3 regions of the Allobosea sp. Root670 genome follow, and region 1 is predicted to be linked to each of the others. Evidence: predicted binding sites of a transcription regulator. Region 1 holds the regulator's gene; each other region holds the start of a gene.

Region 1 (3,275 bases):
GTGCGCATCTTCACGGGCGCACCGATGCCTGAAGGCGCCGACACCATCCTGATGCAGGAAGATGCCGACGGCGTCGACAGCCCGGTGATCCGCGTCCGCGTGCCGCCAGCTAAAGGCAAGTTCCTCCGCGCCGCAGGGCTCGATTTCCATGAAGGCGACGTGCTGCTTCAAGCCGGGCGCGCACTCGACAGCGCCGCCCTCGGCCTTGCTGCCGCGATGGGGCATCCGACTTTGCCTGTCCGGCGGAAGCCTCGGGTGGCGATTCTCGCCACCGGAGACGAACTGGTGGCGCCGGGCGAACCTGTGGGCCGCGACCAGATCGTCGCCTCGAACTCGTTCTCGCTCGCCGCGCTGGTCGAGAAGGCCGGCGGCACTGTCATCGATCTCGGCATCGCCCGTGACGACCATGCCGATCTCGCCAGCAAGATCGCAAGGGCGGGCGAGGCCGACGCCGATGTGCTGATCACGCTCGGCGGGGCCTCGGTCGGCGCGCATGATCTCGTGCAGGAAGCGCTGACGCGGGCCGGCATGACGCTGGGCTTCTGGAAGATCGCGATGCGGCCGGGCAAGCCGATGATGACCGGACGCCTCGGCCGGATGGTCGTGGTCGGGCTGCCGGGCAATCCGGTCTCCTCGATCGTCTGCGGCCATCTCTTCGTGCTGCCCTTGATCGAGGCGCTGCTCGGCATCGCGGACGCCGATCGCGACCGCAGCATCCCCGCCATTCTGGGACGCGACATGCCCGGCAATGACGAGCGCGAGGATTACCTGCGCTCGGAGCTCACGCTGACGCCGGAAGGCTGGGTGGCGACGCCCTTCGACCGGCAGGATTCCTCGATGCTCGGCACGCTGGCGCGCGCTCAGGCCCTGACGATCCGCCCGGCCCATGCCGCTACCGCGAAGAAAGGCGAGGCCTGCCGCATCCTGCCCTTGCGGTAGCGGCTTGCGGAACACAAGCAGAACGCGTATGGTGTTCGTGCTTTGTTTCGAATCTGCGCATTGAGGGGCTGGCGGCGACCATGCTGACACGCAAGCAACATGAACTCCTGCGCTTCATCCAGGAACGCTTGCGCGAAAGTGGCGTGCCGCCCTCCTTCGACGAGATGAAGGATGCGCTCGACCTGCGCTCGAAATCCGGCATTCACCGCCTGATCATGGCCCTGGAGGAGCGCGGCTTCATCCGCCGCCTGCCGAACCGGGCGCGTGCGCTCGAAGTCATCAAGATGCCGGATGGGCTCGGCGCGCCTCAGGCACGGCCCCGCTTCAGCCCGGCCATCGTCCAGGGCGGCCTGGGCTCACAGCCCAGCGTGGCCAAGCCGCGCCCTGCCGAGGACGACAGCCGGCATTCCATCGCCATCCCGGTGATGGGCCGCATCGCGGCGGGTACGCCGATCTCGGCGATCCAGAGCCGCAGCCACACCGTTTCGCTGCCGCCGGACATGCTCGGCTCCGGCGAGCATTACGCGCTGGAAGTGCGCGGTGATTCGATGGTCGAGGCCGGCATTCTCGACGGCGACACCGTCGTCATCCGCAGGCAGGACACGGCCAATACCGGCGACATCGTCGTGGCACTGATCGATGACGAGGAAGCGACGCTGAAGCGCCTGCGCAAGCGCGGCTCCTCGATCGCGCTCGAAGCGGCGAACCCGGCCTACGAGACCCGTGTGCTCGGCCCCGACCGGGTCAAGATCCAGGGCCGGCTGGTCAATCTGATGCGGCGCTACTGAAGGCGTTCGGTGTCGGCCTCGGCTTCGTTGTCGGCGGCCGGTGCGGGCTGTACGGTGACCGACTGATTGGTGGGACGCGTGCCTGGCTCCGTCAGGCGTCGCTCGCGCCGGCGGCTCCAGGGCCGCTCACTGTCGGACTGCTCCGCGATATGGCTGCTCCATCCCGACGCCGTCCGGTAGAGCGAGGTCGCGCCGTCGCGTGATAGCGTCATGCGCTCGACCAGCCTGGCCTTGCAGGTGCCGCCCCAGGGGATGGCGGTGATGACGAGGTCGGCGCGCTGGCAATCCTCGATGATGGCGAGTCGCTCGCGCGTATAGGAGATTGTGCGCTTGTCGGCGGTCTGCGCAACGCATGCCAGCCGGTCGCAGGCGATGCCGGCGCGCAAGCTGGGATCGTCGGGCGAGCGGCTGTCGCCATCGGCGGCGAGCCATTGCTGCAGGACGAAGCGGCTGGGCTTGCCGGCGATGGCGAGGCGCCCGTCGGGACCGCGCACGGCCATCCCGGAGCCATCGCGCTCGATCAGGATTTCCGGCCGCTCCGGCTTTCCGGCGATCGCGACGCCGAAGATCAGCGGCAAGGCCGCAAGCCAGCGCCAAGCCGTGGTCCAGAGCGTCAGCCACAACAGCGTCATCGCAAAGCAGGCCAGCACGCCTGAGCCGAAAGCCGCCACCGTCACGGTGGAATGGTCGATGGCCGCGACCCAATGCGCCACCTTGAGGACGACGTCGGAGGCGAGCCCCATCAGGGCCCAGGCCGGCCAGTCCAGCCCGAACGGATAGGCGAGCACGCCGAACACCGCCGCCGGCATGACGAAGAGCGAGACGAAGGGCAGCGCCATGGCGTTGCCGAGCAGGCCGAAGGGATTGAAGGTCTGGAAGTGATAGGCTCCGAAGGGCGCCGTCGCGGCGGTGGCCAGCATGGTGGTGACGAGGATGCCAAGCGCCGCCGTCCAAACGGCTCCGAGCGGCCAGGGCAACACGCGCGGCGGCTCGGTGCGGCTTCGCCCTTCCCAGCGTTCCGCGAAGGCGATCAGCGCCGCGACCGCACCGAAGGACATCTGGAAGCTCGGCCCGAGCAAGGCCTCCGGCTCGCGCAGCAGCACCATCATGGCGGCCAGCGCGAGATTGCGCATGCTGAGCGCGGCGCGGTCGACGAGGATCGCGCCGAGCATGACCAGCGTCATGATGAGCGAGCGCTCGGTCGCGACATCGCTCCCGGAAAAGATGCAATAGGCGGTCGCGCCGAGCATCGCCGCTGCCGCCGCGATCTTCTTGACCGGCCAGTGCAGCGCCACCGTCTGCGACAGGACCAGCAGCGCCCGGACCAGCCAGAAGATCGTTCCAGCGGCGAGCACCATGTGCAGGCCCGAGATCGAGACGATGTGATAGATGCCGGCGGCGCGCAGGTCGTTGTTCGTCGCTTCGGTGATCAGGCCGCGCTTGCCGGTGACGAGCGCCGCGGCGACCGCCCCGCCCTGCCCGCCTCCGACCTCGGCGATGCGCTTCGTCAGCGCGTTGCGGGCGCGGTCGATCATCACATCGATCGCA
Region 2 (3,275 bases), on a different contig from region 1:
CGCAGCGCGGGGCCAGAGCCGTCTTTTCCTCGCCCCACGCAATCGCGTTTGATCGTCATGGTCGGGCTTGTCCCGACCATCCACGTCTTCCTTCCTACAATGCGGTGTCCAAGGCGTGGATGCTCGCCACAAGGGCGAGCATGACGGCGAGAGCAGCCGCCCAACGCCTCAGAACAAACTCAACTGCGCCTTCTCCTTCTCCGGCTTCACGAAGAGATCGGTCCGCAGCCGGCGCCGAGTCGTGTTGAAGCCGATGCGTTCGGCCGCCATCTCGAAGCGCCGTCCGATCATCCAGGCATAGGGGCCGGAGCCGACCATGCGCTGGCCCCATTGCGAATCGTAGTCCTTGCCGCCGCGCGTCGAGCGGATCAGCGACATCACATGCCGGAGCTTGTCGGGATGATGTGTCAGCAGCCATTCCTGCACGATGTCGCGCACTTCGAGCGGCAGCCGGAGCAGGACATAGCCGGCTGCCTCGGCGCCTGCCGCCTTCGCCGCATCGAGGATGCGCTCGATCTCGTGTTCGTTGATCGCCGGGACGATCGGCGCAACCAGCACCGTGACCGGGATGCCGGCCTCGGAGAGCTTGCGGATCGTCTCCAGCCGCTTGGCTGGCGAGGCGGCGCGCGGCTCCATGCCGCGTGCGGTCTTCGGATCGAGCGTCGTTACCGAGAGCGCGACCTTGACCAGTCCCTTCTCCGCCATTGGAGCAAGGATATCGATGTCGCGCTGGACCAGCGCCGATTTGGTGACGATGCCGACGGGATGATTGAATTTCGCCAGCACCTCCAGGATCTGACGCATGATCCGGAGCTTCCTTTCGATCGGCTGGTAGGCGTCGGTATTGGTGCCGATCGCGATCGTTCGCGGCTGATAGGAGGGGGAGGAGAGCTCCTTTTCCAGCAGCGCCGCCGCATCGGGCTTCGCCGTCAGCTTGCTCTCGAAATCGAGCCCCGGCGACAGGCCGAGATAGGCATGGGTCGGCCGGGCGAAGCAGTAGACGCAGCCATGCTCGCAGCCGCGATAGGGATTGATCGAACGGTCGAAGGAGATATCGGGCGAGTCGTTGCGCGTGATGATGGTGCGCGCCTTCTCATAGGCGATCTCGGTCGAGAACGGCGGGAGTTCCTCCAGCGACCCCCAGCCGTCGTCCTCGGCGACGCGCTGCTCGGCCTCGTAGCGGCCGCCGGGATTGATCGTGGCACCACGCCCGCGCCGCCTGTCGGGGTCGATCTGATGGCCGATATAGGCCATCGGATCGGCGGGTGCGACGACCGGCGCCGAGACGCTCGGCTCCCGGTCGAGCCGCCGCAGGGGCTGGGCTGCCGGGAAGGGCCGTGAGGTGGGTCTGGCCTGGGGCATGGCTGTCGAACCGTGTCGCGCGCCGGGAATCGGCGCCTTCTGGTCTCATGTAGAGTGAACATATAGAGAACAAAAGGCAAGCGGCGGGATTGTGGCATGCTGCGTTGCGGCATAGGCTTTCGCCTATGCTCACAGCCGTGATCCGCAGCGATGGTTCCCAGCAGGCGCTTGCAGCGACCCTGGCTGTTCTGATTCCAGCGGTCGCGGAGGGGTTTCTCGGCCATGCAGTGCTCGTCGACACGGTCGGTGCGCCCGAGACCGAGCGCGCTGCGGACGCCACCGGCGCCCGCTATCTCCGCGCGAGCCATGAGCAAGCCTGGCGGGAAGGCGCAGCCCATGCACGGGGAGACCGCCTCGTCCTGTTCGAATCCGGCGATGTGCCGCAGGCTCATTGGGTCCAGGCGGTGGAGCGCCATCTGCTGGTCGCGGCGGCAAAGCCGGCCCTGATTCCCCTGGAAGGGGCGTTTGCCTCCTTGCGCGAACGGCTCATGTTCTCGCTGCCCGGTCGCGGGCTCACGGCGGGGCTTGTCATGCCCAAGGGGGTCGCGCTGACCGGTCGTCTCGACCGGGCGCCGGTGCGGCTGCCGGTCCTGCGGGAGCGGGCAGGCTAGCTGCCTGGAGGGATGTTACGCCGCCGAAGGCGATATGCCTGAAGCGCATGGCGGAAGGAATTTCGTGCGGGAACTTGTGCGCTGCAGCATAAGTTCATATGTAGACGGTTGCCTGAAGCACCTCCCTCAGACATCGAAAGGAGAGATCCATGCTGGAACGGCACGATTCCTGTTCTGCGCTCGAAGCGGAGCGCGACGAGGACAAGCGCGAGGAACAACGGGAGGACGAAGATACGTTCTCGCCTCGCGAACATCAGGAAGGATTCTGGAGCTAGCCTCTCCACGAAAACCAAGCGGAGGGCTGGATGCAGCCCTCCGCACGGCATTCTCAGGAAGTCGCGGGCCCGTTCGGGCCCGATTTGTTTTGGACGCCCGGTCGGAGCGACCAGCCAGCGGGACGAGGCGGTGGTGACCGCCCGCGACCCCGGCACCTCCCGCCACCGTTGAGCGGCGCTACACCTGATTCCGGAACGTGTCGCAGCTCTGCATCGAGCCTGACTGGAAGCCGGTGGTGAACCACTTCATGCGCTGCGCCGAGGAGCCGTGCGTGAAGGAGTCGGGCACGACCGTCCCTTGCGCCGCCTTCTGCAGCTTGTCGTCGCCGATGGCGGAGGCGGTGCGCATCGCCTGGTCGATATCGCCCTGGTCGATCCGGCCCATCGCCTGGACGTTATGCGCCCAGACGCCGGCGAAGCAGTCCGCCTGCAATTCGATTCGCACCGAGATCGCGTTCGCGTCGCGCTCGGAGGAGCGCTCGCGGATCTGGTTGGCCTTGGGCAGGATGCCGAGCAGGTTCTGGATGTGATGGCCGACCTCGTGGCCGATCACGTAGGCATAGGCGAAATCGCCGCCGCCGCCGAGCTTGCGCTGCATTTCCTGGAAGAAGGAGGTGTCGAGATAGACCTTCTTGTCGACCGGGCAATAGAACGGCCCCATCGCCGATTGCGCGGTGCCGCAGCCCGAGCGGTCGACGCCGGAGAACAGGACGAGCCGTGGCGGCTGGTAGCGGGTATTGGCCTGCTGCGGCAAAAGCTTCGACCAGATGTCCTCGTTCTGCGCCAGAACGGCCGAGACGAAGCGACCCATCTGGTCCTCCGGCGGGCCGGAGGAACGGCGCGTTTCCTGTGTCTGCTCGCGCCCGCCGATGCCGCCGATCAGTTCGGCGCCGCCGATGAGCAGGCGCGGATCAATGCCGAGCGCCCAGCCGAGCAGGCCGAGCACCACCATCGTGCCGATGCCGACGCCGCCGCGCCCGCCGGGCATGCCGGCGAAGCCGCCGCCACCACTGCCGCGCCTGTCCTC
Region 3 (3,275 bases), on a different contig from region 1:
TTCGCCGGTTCGCACAGTGACCGAACGCACGATGGCCAGGACATTGCGCACGCGGTGCTGGAGCTCGGGGAGCAGAGTGGCCTGGTGTCCGGCCGCAAGTTTCGCTTCGGTAATGTCCTGCGCAATCGAGCCGATGCGCTGGATGTCACCGTCGCCACCGTAAAGCGGAAATCCGGTGCTTCGGATCCAGCGAAACGCGAGGTCGCCCGCCCGCTGAATACGGTATTCCTGGACGACGACCTCGCCAGCGCTGACGCGCTCGACATTCCTCGAAGCTTCATCACGTTCTTCAGGGATAATCAGGGCGTTGAGCAGCCTGGCGTCGGCGAGCACAGCCTGCGGGGTGACGCCATAGATCGTCTGCACTGCCGGGCTGACATATTCAAAGTCCCAGCTATGGGCATTTCTGACCCAGATGGCATCCGAAGAGGAGGCGCCTAGCTGCTGGAAGCGCTCCTCGCTTTCGCGAAGCGACGCTTCGGCAGCCCTGCGATGCCTCGCTTCGAGGTCGCGGCCGATGATGATGCCGGCCGTGTTGGTGACGAGGTTTGCAACCTCGATATCCGAGGAGCCCGCTTTTGCCGGCTGCGGCCAGTAAAGAGCGAACGTGCCGACAAATTCCCCTTTGCGGGAATGGATCGGAAAGCTCCAGCAGCCGCGATACTGGAAGCGACGGGCCATCTCGCGCCATGGCTTCCAGCGCATTTCCTCCTCGACATCGGACGTCAGAACCGCTTCGCCTGTGGCGGTTGCAAGGCCGCAGGCGAGCGAATCCTGCCCGATCAGGAAGCCATCCACGGCCGCGGCATAGTCCTCCGACATGCCGACGACGTGCCGGAGCGACGTTCTCTCGTCATTAGCGAGATAAATCGCGAAGCGGGTGCCGCAACCGTACTGAGCTGTTACCGCACCTCCCAAAATGCCTAATGATGCCGTGAGAGGCTCTCCGTTCAAGGCGCATTCGAGAGCCTCTCGCTGGCTCGCCAGCAGCGCCTCGTTGCGCTTGCGATCCGTAACGTCCACGAAGACGTTGATTGCGCCCGTTATGTTGCCGGCATCGTCAAAGATCGGGTCAATATTCACGTTGGCGATCAGGCGCGTGCCGTCCGGCTGCTCGATCACCACCTCCAGATCGCGCCCCGCTAGGCCATCCCGCAGCGCATCCGCCATGGGGCAGTCCTCATGCCTCAGCAGGTGGCCGTCCGGCGTCCACATGCGAAACGAACCGCAATATCGTTCCTGATCGTCCCCAAGCGGCGGCTCGCGTCCCCAGATCTCGACGGCTTTCCGGTTGAAAAAGGTGAGGCGGCCGGCAGCATCGCAAATATAGACCGCCGCAGGCATGAGCGCGACCAAGCTTGCCGTGAAGCTGTCGGGGAAACCTTGGCGATGTGCGATCGGCTTATCCATGCGGACGATGTCTCCGCTGCGGATGAGCCATCCTACCTGAACCCGGCGGGTTTCGCATCAGCAGTCGCTCATCGGTCCCTGCACGCCAGCATGGCCAGCAGGGAGTGGAACCGTCGTCGATCGCGATCGTATCGCTAGCCCGCATCGCCACGCAGCTTCAGGAGCTCGTTGAGATGATCCTGCTTGGCGTTGATCTGCTCCTGCAGGTTTTCTTCCTGCGCCGCTCCGGAGGCGGCCGCCGCGAGTTGGGTCAAATCCGAAACCTGCCGGCGCAGGAGAGCGATCTGGTCGTTGAGTGCCTCGCTATTGCCATTGGCCATGCTGGTGGTCTCCACTCAAATGAATCGTCATCGCCCCCCTCAGCGCTCCAGAGACAGGACGCCCGAGCGGCCTCGCTGTTCCACCACCTGCAGATTGTTCAAGGGCACCGGTTGCTTGCCCCATCGAAGCCGTCGGGCTGAATTCAGGCTGGCGCGAGAGCCTGCGAGAGCCTATACCGACTGATCGTTCTTTATTTGTTCCGGAACTTCATGACACGCCGATCAGGCAGCGCTGATCTTCCCCTGCATTACGGCCGCGTTCCGCCCTGGCTGGGCGAGCGCATGGCCAGGCTGGGCAGCGTGATCTGCGAGGCGATCATCCAGCACTACGGTCGCGACGAGTTACTCCGGCGGCTCGCGCATCCCTTCTGGTTCCAGTCCTTCGGCGCGATCATGGGAATGGACTGGCACTCCTCGGGCATCACGACCAGCGTGATCGGGGCTTTGAAGCGCGGCCTGACGCCGCTCGCCGGCGAGCTCGGGCTTCATGTCTGCGGCGGACGCGGCAACCAGTCCCGCCGCACCCCGGCGGAGCTGGAGCAGATCGGTGGGAAGGTCGGGTTCGACGGAGCGGCGCTGGCTCAGGCGAGCCGGCTCGTTGCGAAGGTCGACAGCGCCGCGGTGCAGGACGACTTCGACCTCTACCTGCACGGCTTCTTCGTGACGGATGACGGGCACTGGACGGTCGTGCAGCAGGGCATGAATGGCGATGGCGGGATGGCGCGGCGCTATCACTGGCATTCCGAAGGGCTCGGCAGCTTCGTCGAGGCGCCTCATGCGGCGATCGAGGGCCGTAGCACCGGTAATATCGTCAACCTGACGGATGCACGCGCGGACCGTGCCCGTATGGCGCAGGTCGCGATGCTTCGCGACGAAGGGCCTGATGCGATCGTCAGAGAGCTAGCTGCGCTCCAACCGAAGCGCGCTTGCGCCGATCAAGTGGCTCCGCAACTAACCCTGCCGCATCTCGTGATGCCTTCGCATCATGATGTGAGGCCCAAAGACGTCATGGCGCGCCGCCTTCATGGTGCGCTCGCCGCCGCGGCCGACCGGGGCCCGAGCGATTTTTCCGAGCTTCTGCTCGTGCCCGGCATTGGTGCTCGTACCGTACGCTCTCTCGCGATGGTCGCGGAAGTGCTGCATGGTGCGCCATGCCGTTTCAGTGATCCCGCGCGCTTTTCGCTCGCGCATGGCGGCAAGGATCGCCAGCCCTTCGCCGTACCGACCAAGGTCTATGATCAGACGATCGGTGTCCTTCGTTCGGCCGTCGACCGGGCGAAGCTCGGTCAGGAGGATCGCCTTGCCGCGATCGCGCGGCTGGACGGCGAGAGTCGCCGGCTGGAACAGAGTGCGACAGGTCCGACGCTCGTCGAGTATGTCGCCGAGGAGCGCCGACGCTCGCCGGAGTACGGCGGCCGAAGCGTCTTCGGATGGGAGAGGCCGGATGGAGGCTGCGAAAAAGACAACGAGGCGAAATTCCGACGTCGGTAGGATACCCCTCGTCTACTGCAGCGCTATGGCCGCGAGTCGAATCCAGGCGGGGGC

What was found. The regulator LexA, encoded in region 1, represses DNA repair genes until DNA is damaged. The targets are predictions, from matches to a motif close to TGTTCNNNNTGTGTTCNG.
Region 2: a site for LexA is predicted at 1,417-1,434, ahead of ASE61_RS04050 (PA0069 family radical SAM protein). Genes of this name have one in related genera too.
Region 3: a site for LexA is predicted at 1,916-1,933, ahead of ASE61_RS07950 (DUF763 domain-containing protein). Genes of this name have one in related genera too.

The regions. Positions count from the first base shown of each region.
Region 1 is NZ_LMJU01000015.1:474,560-477,834, forward strand. It holds gene glp (gephyrin-like molybdotransferase Glp) at 1-939, shown strand, start outside; gene lexA (transcriptional repressor LexA) at 1,020-1,727, shown strand; gene ASE61_RS14705 (ComEC/Rec2 family competence protein) at 1,721-3,275, opposite strand, start outside.
Region 2 is NZ_LMJU01000001.1:881,543-884,817, reverse strand. It holds gene ASE61_RS04050 (PA0069 family radical SAM protein) at 169-1,254, opposite strand; gene ASE61_RS04045 (hypothetical protein) at 1,488-1,973, shown strand; gene ASE61_RS27370 (hypothetical protein) at 2,123-2,248, shown strand; gene ASE61_RS04040 (neutral zinc metallopeptidase) at 2,427-3,275, opposite strand, start outside.
Region 3 is NZ_LMJU01000004.1:78,879-82,153, forward strand. It holds gene ASE61_RS26890 (PAS domain S-box protein) at 1-1,410, opposite strand, end outside; gene ASE61_RS07945 (hypothetical protein) at 1,545-1,730, opposite strand; gene ASE61_RS07950 (DUF763 domain-containing protein) at 1,941-3,221, shown strand; gene xth (exodeoxyribonuclease III) at 3,234-3,275, opposite strand, start outside.